3 regions of the Ruegeria sp. AH7 genome follow, and region 1 is predicted to be linked to each of the others. Evidence: riboswitches for the same ligand, from Rfam matches in the RefSeq annotation. Region 1 holds a riboswitch; each other region holds the start of a gene.
What was found. A riboswitch is a leader RNA that binds a small molecule or an ion and turns the genes downstream of it on or off. The one in region 1 is predicted to bind cobalamin.

Region 1 (3,203 bases):
TTCGAAATCGTCATGCTCGTGATCGTGGTGACCGTCGTGATGCGACGGACGAGCATCCATGTCGTCCTCGGCTGCGGCCTCAAGACCCAGAACGACGCGCACATCCACGGCACCTTCGGCAACCTCAACGACGGGTAGCGGGCGAGGGGCCTCGGCGGCGATGATCTCTTTCGCTTTGGCCACGCCTTCGGGACCGGCCAGATCAGGCTTGGTCAGCAGGATGATATCGGCGCAGGAAATCTGATCCTCAAACACCTCGGATAGGGGCGTTTCATGATCGATCGAGTCATCGGCGAGGCGCTGAGCATCCACCGCTGCCACATTCGGCGCAAAGCGACCGGCTGCGACGGCCTCGGCATCGGCCAGCGCGATCACACCATCAACGGTGATTTTCGAACGGATATCGGGCCAGTCGAACGCCTTCAGCAGCGGCTTAGGCAAGGCGAGGCCCGAGGTTTCGATCAGAATATGCTCAGGGCGCGGCTCCAGTGCCATCAGGGCTTCGATAGTCGGGATGAAATCATCGGCCACGGTGCAGCAGATACAGCCGTTCGCGAGCTCCATGATGTTTTCCGCCGGGCAATCGGGGATTGCGCAGGATTTCAGGATGTCACCATCGACGCCGACATCGCCGAATTCATTGACCACCACGGCCAGACGCTTTCCCTGCGGGTTTTGCATCAGGTGCTTGACCAGTGTGGTTTTGCCCGAGCCCAGAAAGCCGGTGATCACAGTGACGGGTAGTTTTTCTAAGTTGCTCATTTCAGGGCTCCAATCGGGGGAATACGGGCCGCACAGTTTTTGCGGAAATGTTCAGGACGTTCGCGCCATTTGACCAAACCATCGTCAGTGGCCAAATACTTGGTCACACCTTCGATGATCGTTTCGACATGGTCGGTTTCGTTGAGGTTTTCGTAGACAAAAGTCCAACGCGTGGGTCCGCCACGCAACACGATGGAACATCCTTGATCACAATTGGACAGGCACTCCACGGGTTTCAGATGGATCCCATCTGGCACGCCCGCCTGTTCCAGCGCCTTATGCAGCAAAGCGCCGGGGCGCTGGGCGTCATCTTCGATTGCCAGGCCACGGCGGCATGTCGTGCAGACCAGCAGTTCAACTGGTGCGGCTTTACTCATCTCTCTCATCCCCCTTAGTCAAATCTGGGGGACGGGGTTTCATGTGGGCCGATCCAAGCCCCACACCGGAACACCCCGTCCGGTTTCATCTTCGGGCGCTGGCAGGTCTCCCGGCTTGCGGATGTCAGGGTGTATACCCTGTCGGATGTCCTGCCTTCCCAGCCTTTGGCCAGTGGCTTTGGGCACCCTCTCCGGTCACGGTCGCGGGGGCGGCTGCGTTTGGCGGTAAACCCGTTGACGCATTCCCTTTTCATCCTCTTACGAGGACACCAACGGATCGGACATGCGGCACTGATACGGTGCTTGTCAAGCGTGTCGCCGACAACCGCTACGTCGGGTACAGGAAAACGACCTGTGGCAGTCGCTGAGCGGCATGGCTGGGCTTAGCCTGCGGCTTTCGAAAGGTTTAACAGTGACCACGTCACTGAACCAAATGTTTGACGGATGACTAGACTGCTCTTCATAACTGAAGGCACAGGCCAATGGTGGGGGCGTTTTACTCTGAGATCTGGAAGCTTTGTGAGAGTGGTGGGCGACCCTGGAATCGAACCAGGCGTGCGTCTCCGCGAGGGAGTTACAGTCCCCTGCCACACCTTGCGGCCTGTCGCCCACTGTCAGGCGTTGCACCTGACGTGGAGGCGTGATTACTAGCGCACCAAAGGAGCGTCAACAGGAAAATACGGCATTGACGCAGGAAAGCGAATTCATGGCCCGGAGGCCCTCAGAATGAAAAAACCCAAGTGGGTTGTTGAAAAGGAACAGGCACGAAAAGCAGCAGCGGCCGAAACGGTTTGGCTGTTTGGTTTACACGCCGTGCGCGACGCCTTGATGAACCCCAAGCGCCAGAAACTGCGCCTGATTGTGACACGAAACGCGCGGGACAAACTGCTCGAAGCCATTGAATTCGCAGGGATCGAGGCCGAGATGGTTGATCCGCGCAAGTTCAGTGCCCCGATCGATGCGGGTTCGGTGCATCAAGGGGCAGCGCTTGAGGTTAAGCCGCTGGAGTGGGGCGGTTTGGCCGAGAACTGCATCGGACGGGAACATCCCCGCGTGATCCTACTGGACCGTGTAACGGACCCACATAATGTGGGTGCGATTCTTCGGTCAGCCGAAGTACTGGGTGCAAGTGCTGTGATCGGAACCCGGCATCATTCGGCCCCTGAAACCGGGGCACTGGCCAAGACCGCCAGCGGCGCATTGGAACGTCAGCCTTATCTAAGGGTGCGCAATCTGGCCGATGCCATAACCGAGCTTCAGTCGATGGGGTTTCTGGTGCTCGGTCTGGATGGCGAGGCGAATGAAACTATTGAAACAGCCCTGGGGAACCAAAGGGATCGACCTGTGGCGCTGGTATTGGGTGCTGAAGGGCCGGGATTGCGGCAAAAGACCAAAGAGACTGTGGATCAATTGGTGAAAATTGACGCATCCGGGGGATTTGGGTCACTGAACGTCTCAAATGCTGCCGCAATCGCCCTATATGCCTCTCGGCACCATTAGACAGGAGATCGCTATTTCCGGACCGTCCAAAATCGCAACCTGCTGCTATTGCGGTACTCGGGCTGCCCTGGTTCTGACCGGGAAGAAACGGCACGAGCTGAGTTGTTCAAGCTGTGGTGCGCCTCTGCACGATCTTAAGATGTTGCCAAAGCACAAGGTTCAAAAATCAAAGCCTGCTCGTACGGCGATCAGCCATGCAGCACCTCCGAAGTCTCGAAAAAAGAAGAAGAAAAAGAGCACGTTCTATCGTGTTCTGGATGAAGCCTGGGATGTTATAGAAGACATCTTTGATTAAGGGCTGCCATGCATTCGCAAGGATGTTCACATCCACGTCAACGGGGGTTTCACAGCGGTTCAAAAATTGCATCTTAGGTGCTCGATTCTTTGCTACAGGACCCAGATGCAAAACCGCCGTTTCATATTCGGTATACTGACAGCCATCGCTTTTGCACCTTTCGCTTGGGCGCAGGACAAACCTGTCTATTTTGCGACCGATGGCGCCGCGATGGCGGGGTATGATCCAGTGTCCTATTTCGACAGTACAGTACCGGTTCGGGGTGAACC
Region 2 (3,203 bases), on a different contig from region 1:
GTCCGGGCGTCAGCTCTTCGTAGTGCAGGCCGATCCAACGTTCGTTCTTTACCGCATCGGTTTGGGACATCACTGGATGCTCTTGCAGAAACTTGAACGTGTCCTCTGCCCCGTTGCCGGTCTGATAGTCAAGCAGCACTAGAAATTCCGGGTTCGATGCAGCAACCGCTTCCCACGAGGTGCGGCCCCAGCTGGTATCCATGTCATGGGTGACGTTTTCGCCGCCAGCCGCTGCGATCATCGCATCGGGGATGGCGAATTTGCCAGCGGTAAAGGGCGCATCTGCCGGGCCGTCCAGTAAGAATACACGGGGTTTGGCCAGATCGGCGGTCTTGGCTTCGATGGCAGACAGCTGTTCTTTCCAGCCTGCTACCAGTTCCTCGGCCTTTTCCTCGACATGCATGACCTGACCCAGACGCAGCACATCGTTGAACAGCAGGTCCATGCTGGCCTCAGGGCGGTCCTTGTCTAGATGCACGCAGCTTTCGGTCAGGATCATTGTCTTGATGCCGAACGGGGCCAGAGTGTCCGGGGTCACGTCGCCGCCGGGCTTCATGCCATAATACCAGCCCGCGAAGAACAGATCGGGCTCGGCCGCAACCAGGTTTTCGACGGTTGGGTATTTCGGCGCCAGTTCCGGGATGTCACCGCGCAGCTTATCGAAATCAGGGCTGGTCTTATACCAACCTGTGATACCGGTCAGGCCAACGATGTGTTCTTGCAGGCCCAGCGCAAAGGCCATGTCTGTCATGTTCATGTCATGCACAACCAGCCGTTCCGGCTTGGCGTCGAACACCAGCGGTTCGCCGCAATTGTCCACGGTTACTTCATGGGCCGCCGCGCCGCTGGCCAAGCCGGTGATCATCAAAGCTGACCAAATTTTCTGTTTCATCAATGTCTCCTGTTAAGATGAAAGCGTTCGTTTTCGGATATCCAGCGCCGGGATCACGCGCCCTTCGTGCTGGAAGCACAGGTAGTCAACACCAAACGTGTCGCGCACATGATCCGGCGTTAGTATCTGGTCGACTGGCCCAAAGCCCGTCATGCGTGTGGATTTCATCAGCGCGACATGGCTGGCGAATTCCGGGATCATGACAAGGTCATGCACGATCATCACCACCGTCACGCCCAGCTCGGCCACCAGCGACAGCATGTGCCCCTTGGCATCAGGGTCCAGATGATTGGTGGGCTCGTCCAGAAACAAAAGCGAGGGGTTCTGCGCCAATGCACGCGCGATATGAGCGCGTTGGCGTTCGCCGCCCGAGAGCCGCTGCATCGGCTTATCCGCCAGATGGGTTAGCTCGGTCGTGCGCAGAACGCGCGCAAGGTCCATCTTGTGGTCTTCTGTCGAGCGGTCGCTTTGAATGGGAATCTGACCCAGCGCAACGTAGTCGCGCAGCTTTAGGCGGCCATCGGGCAGTTCCTGCTGACCAACAACCGCAATGGTCCTGGCGCGTTCCTGCGCAGACAGGCTGCGCAGGCTTTGACCGTTGATCCGTACGTCCCCCAGCGCCAGACGTTCGACCCCACAGAGCAGGTTCAGCAGCGTTGTTTTACCGGCACCGTTCGGACCGGCGATGGCAAGTATGGCACCTTCTTCCAAAGAGAACGAGACGTCTTGCAGCAACACATCGCCATTCAGGGCGTAGTATTCCAGATTCTCTGCGACCAGAAAGCTCATGCCTTACCCGCCTTTGGAAGACGGGGCAGACGCGCCAGTGTTTTGAATAGCAAGGCGGGGGGGCGATCCGTTGCGCTGGTCCAGCCGCTCTCGCTGTCGCGGTACTGATGGGCGAAGGCGGCGATTGCATTCAGATCGGCGGTACTTTGAATATCGCCAAACAGGTATTGCGCCTTGCCTTCGGCTTGCAGACCGATGGCCATGGGACGTTCGCATCCTGCCATGCATGGGATCAGTCGCGTAGCGAACCCGTCGGGTAGCAACGCGTCCAGCAGACTTTGGGCGGCGCTGGCCTCGATCTCACCCTGACAGGTCGAGCAGATCAGCACAAAATGATCAGCCGCGCGATGCATGGCCATCCTCAACGCGCAGAATGCCCGTGTCGAAAGTGCCAGTCCCGATAGGACGCATATGTGCCATCAATCCTCCTTCCAGGACGCCCCGTCCCGGGTTGGTTTCACAGGTGATGGCAGGTCTCCTGACTTGCGGGTCGTTGCTTGGCCAACCTTCCCGGCCTGTTCGGGCCAGTGGTGATTTGGCGTCGCTCTCCGCTTACAGTTGCGGGGGCAGTTACGGACTTGGCCTGTTCCGATATTCCGGGGGCCGCACCGTATTCCCATTTTCATCCCGCACCCAAAGCTGCGGGAACCATCACAGGTCAGCTATTCTGGACAAGACACGCTTGTCAAGCAATCGCTGAGAGGCTCGGGTCAATCTCGGGGTAGATCAGTAATCCGCAACCAGCAGGAACTCGGCCTCGGTATCTTCTTCGATCGTGGCAAAGCGGGGGATGGGTTGTTCGAACACGTTATCGGTGCGGTCGTCGTTTACGGTTGAGACCTCGCCGATCAGGCAATCCCCGCGCTCGGCCCAGAAGGCGTGCCAGATTCCGGGCATAAGGGTTACACTTTCGCCGGGTTTCAGGCGCAGCAATTCGCCCGGAGTGATGGTGATATCGCATCCGTCGCTGGGCACCACAACCGGTGTGTCGCGGTCTACGCTGCCATCGGGGTTCGAGGCATAGATCTCCATCACCAGATCGCCGCCGCCCCGGTTGATGATATCCTCGGCTTTGACGATATGACGATGCATCGGCGACAGCTGCTTGTCGCGCGAGATCAGCAGTTTTTCTGCATAAAGCATCCCACGACCCTGGCTCAGATCGTTCTCATCCCCATTGCGCAGGGTGAACAGGAACAGGCCAAGCTCATCAAATTTGCCTTGCCCGTAGTCGGTGATGTCCCATCCCAGTCCCCGGGCGCGGATCGTGTCGGCCTTGGCGCTGCGCATCTGATCCGGAGACCAGTCGGCAAAGGGGGGCAGGATGAAACCGAAAGACTGGATAAAGGCCTGTGCATCGGTCTTGATGTGGTTGATGTCGGAACGTTTCATGTGACTTCCCTTTTTGGGACTAGAGCTCGTGCGCCCAGGGCGGGTTGGCCCCGGCACGCGATACGGTGACTGCTGCAACATCTGAACCCAACGCTAAAGCTGCACGCAGGCTTTCTTTTGTCAGATCGCG
Region 3 (3,203 bases), on a different contig from region 1:
GCGCAATGGGCGTTGACCATGTATTCCACCGAATCCGCGATTACTTCGCGCGAGGGTAAGGAATAGAGCATCCCGTCGTGGCCCATGGCGATGCCGTCATCCACCGCGATGGTGTTGAATTCCTTGGCAACACCGCCAGCCTTTTCAACCTCTCGCGCGACCATCTGGCCCAAATCCTTCAGGTGGACGTGACCCGGCACGAATTGAGTGAAGGAGTTGACAATGGCGATGATCGGCTTGCCGAAATCATCGTCCTGCATACCGGTGGCACGCCACAGGCCGCGGGCACCGGCCATGTTGCGGCCGTGGGTAGAGGTTCTGGATCGGTACATTGGCATGATGCTGTTTCCCTTTTGCCCCGGTTGCGATATGCGGGGAATGTGCGTTATAGCGCACGTACCATATGTGCGCTATAACGCACAAGAGGATTCGAAAGACAACGGCATGGCTCCGGACGAAATAACACTGAAACTAAGGGATGTGCGGGCCGCTTCGGGGTTGAGCCTGTCGAAAGTTGCCGAAATCACCGGTGTCAGCAAAGCGATGCTAGGTCAGATCGAACGCGGCGAATCAAGCCCGACGATCGCCACGCTCTGGAAGATTGCCAAAGGATTTCAGCTGCCGCTCAGCGCGTTGATCGACACCGTGAATGGTGATCCGTCGGTTTTTCAAACCGTTACCTTTCCCGGCAGTATCGAGGTCAAGATCGTTTTCCCCTTTGATCCGGCCTTGGGGGCAGAGACATTTCACGTCAACCTCGACCCGAACCAAAGCCATGAGTCCCCTGCCCATGCCGCTGGTGTGACCGAGGAGGTCTTTGTGCTCAGCGGCACGCTGGACATTCTGAAAGGTGAGGCTTGGGTGTCTTTGCAAACGGGGCAGGGACTTCGATTTGCAGCGGATGTCCCGCACGGATATCGCGCAGGTGCTGAAGGGGCGGCGTTTTTGAACATGCATCACTATGCGCAACAGCCGGATGTTCAGGAAAACGGCAAGGTTCATTGATGAGTGAGTTTTTCAACAGTCTGACCATCGTGGACGCCATCGGTTCCTTCGGGGCTCTGATCGTGGTTGCCGCCTATTTCGCCACGCAGATGCGGTACATGAATTCCGAAGATCTGGCTTTTCCCGTGGTGAACCTGCTGGGGTCTGTTTTGATCGTCTATTCACTGCTTCAGAACTTCAATCTGGCGTCGATGTTGATTGAAGGCTTCTGGATCATCATCAGCGTGATCGGAATCATTCAGCATTTCAGGTTGCGCCGCGCAGGGTAGCGCGGCGCAAAAGGGCTATGCAGCGTTATGGAGGCGGGGTGTAAACAGCCCAATCCGACCCAGATCCCGCATGGATTTTGCTGCGGCCAACACGGCCAAATCAGCCAGTGGTTCTATCAGGATAACCAGGAGGTACGCACCGCCAAAGCTGACAACGGCGGCGAGGTTTTCTGCACCAAATCCCTGGCCATAAAAGGCCCAGAACGCCACCCAGACGACGACACCGCCCTGATAGGCCGTCGACAGCGCAAGTGCCTGAGAATACTTCAGATCAATATAGGCCGTATTCGGCGCAATGATGCGGTTGGCCAAGGCCTGCAAGGCAAACAACGGTAACAGCAGCGTTGTCATGTTCATCCCGAACTGAGGCAGGTCGAAAGGCGCCAGGAAAAACCCCTGAATAAACAAGCCCGCGATCAGGCCGATGGCGGCAGGGGCCGCACCGAACAACAAAAACAGGGTCGATCCCAGAATGAAGTGAACTTCCGACACCCCGACCGGGAAGTGTGGCAACACCTCAAAGAAGGTAAAAACCAGCCCGGTGGTCAGGGCTGAGCGAATGGCGAGGCTGGCAAGGCCGCTGCTTTTCAGGCTGTCCCATGCCAGTTTAGCGGTATAGAGCCCTGCGCCAGTTGCGGTGGCGTAGCTCAAGACAAGTTTGGCGCCATTTACGACGCCCGGTTCGATATGCATAGTTTGGTCTCCTTCCCGTCACACCCGACGGCAGAAAGGTTTAAAAATTGGGCTTTCGCCCGGTTTGCACATGGCAGGTCTCCTGACTTGCGGATTGGCTTCGATCCCGGCCTTCCCAACCGATTGCTTCGGTCAGTGGCCATGATGGGGCGAAACTCCGCTTACAGTTGCGGGGGCAGTTCCGGAATTGACAGGTACTGTCGCACCGGATTCCCTTTTCATTCTTCAGGGGGAATTCCCCTTTGGAAACCATGTCAGGCAGGTGTCTGGTACGGCGTGCCGCCTGTCAAGCAGGCAAACGTGTATGTTTGGAAAAAATTGTCAGTGTGCCGGGGGGTGCAGGCGTTGGCATGGCTTGCACGTTTGGCCGCTCGGATATAGGGAAACTCAGACTCGCTTAGGGGAGGCTTTGATGCAAGACGATCCGAAAACCCTGGTATCTACCGAATGGCTGGCCGCGCATATCAAGGACCCGGATCTGCGGATTCTGGACGGGTCGTGGTACCTGCCTGCGCAGAATCGCGATGCCAAGGCGGAATATGACGCGGGCCACATCCCCGGCGCGCGCTTCTTCGATATTGATGACATTTCGGACCACCGCTCGGACCTGCCGCATATGGCGCCGCCGGTCGAGAAGTTCATGTCACGCCTGCGGGCGATCGGCGTGGGCGATGGTCATCAGGTGGTCGTCTATGACGGGGCCGGGCTGATGTCGGCCGCGCGGGTCTGGTGGCTGTTCCGTCTGATGGGGCAAGAGAATATCGCCGTTCTGGACGGGGGTTTGCCGAAATGGCAGGCCGAAGGGCGAGAGTTCGAAGATCTGCCCCCTGTGATCCGGGATCGCCATATGACCGTCCGGGTACAGAACCATCTGGTACGCGACGTAACACAGGTGTCCGCCGCCGCCAAACTGGCTGATCATGAGATCATCGATGCCCGTGCCGCCGCCCGCTTTGCCGGAACCGAGGCTGAACCGCGCGAAGGGCTGCGATCGGGCCACATACCAGGCTCGCGCAACGTGCCCTTTGGCAGCCTGCTAAATAGTGACGGCACGATGAAGTCGCCCGATGCGTGCCGCGCCGTGTTTGAGGCCGCAGGCGTGGATCTGACTAAACCGGCGATCACCTCGTGCGGTTCAGGCGTGACCGCTGCAATCCTAAGCCTTGCGCTTGAACGCATGGGCAAAAAAGACCACGCGCTTTATGACGGCTCCTGGGCTGAATGGGGTGCCTTCCC

Region 2: it holds a riboswitch for cobalamin, as region 1 does, so the genes downstream of both, ACR0JX_RS11955 (DUF1636 family protein) here and ACR0JX_RS00975 (DUF1636 family protein) in region 1, are expected to answer to the same signal.
Region 3: it holds a riboswitch for cobalamin, as region 1 does, so the genes downstream of both, ACR0JX_RS18575 (energy-coupling factor ABC transporter permease) here and ACR0JX_RS00975 (DUF1636 family protein) in region 1, are expected to answer to the same signal.

Annotation. Positions count from the first base shown of each region.
Region 1 is NZ_JBQFYF010000001.1:191,393-194,595, forward strand. It holds gene cobW (cobalamin biosynthesis protein CobW) at 1-762, opposite strand, end outside; gene ACR0JX_RS00975 (DUF1636 family protein) at 759-1,139, opposite strand; cobalamin riboswitch at 1,223-1,428, opposite strand; tRNA gene ACR0JX_RS00980 (tRNA-Tyr) at 1,666-1,749, opposite strand; gene rlmB (23S rRNA (guanosine(2251)-2'-O)-methyltransferase RlmB) at 1,866-2,639, shown strand; gene ACR0JX_RS00990 (hypothetical protein) at 2,620-2,934, shown strand; gene ACR0JX_RS00995 (YHS domain-containing (seleno)protein) at 3,040-3,203, shown strand, end outside.
Region 2 is NZ_JBQFYF010000004.1:307,375-310,577, forward strand. It holds gene ACR0JX_RS11945 (ABC transporter substrate-binding protein) at 1-892, opposite strand, end outside; gene ACR0JX_RS11950 (ABC transporter ATP-binding protein) at 905-1,681, opposite strand; gene ACR0JX_RS11955 (DUF1636 family protein) at 1,678-2,034, opposite strand; cobalamin riboswitch at 2,133-2,349, opposite strand; gene ACR0JX_RS11960 (D-lyxose/D-mannose family sugar isomerase) at 2,408-3,073, opposite strand; gene ACR0JX_RS11965 (carbohydrate kinase family protein) at 3,093-3,203, opposite strand, start outside.
Region 3 is NZ_JBQFYF010000009.1:112,954-116,156, reverse strand. It holds gene ilvD (dihydroxy-acid dehydratase) at 1-338, opposite strand, end outside; gene ACR0JX_RS18585 (helix-turn-helix domain-containing protein) at 445-1,005, shown strand; gene ACR0JX_RS18580 (CBU_0592 family membrane protein) at 1,005-1,274, shown strand; gene ACR0JX_RS18575 (energy-coupling factor ABC transporter permease) at 1,290-1,967, opposite strand; cobalamin riboswitch at 2,023-2,236, opposite strand; gene sseA (3-mercaptopyruvate sulfurtransferase) at 2,380-3,203, shown strand, end outside.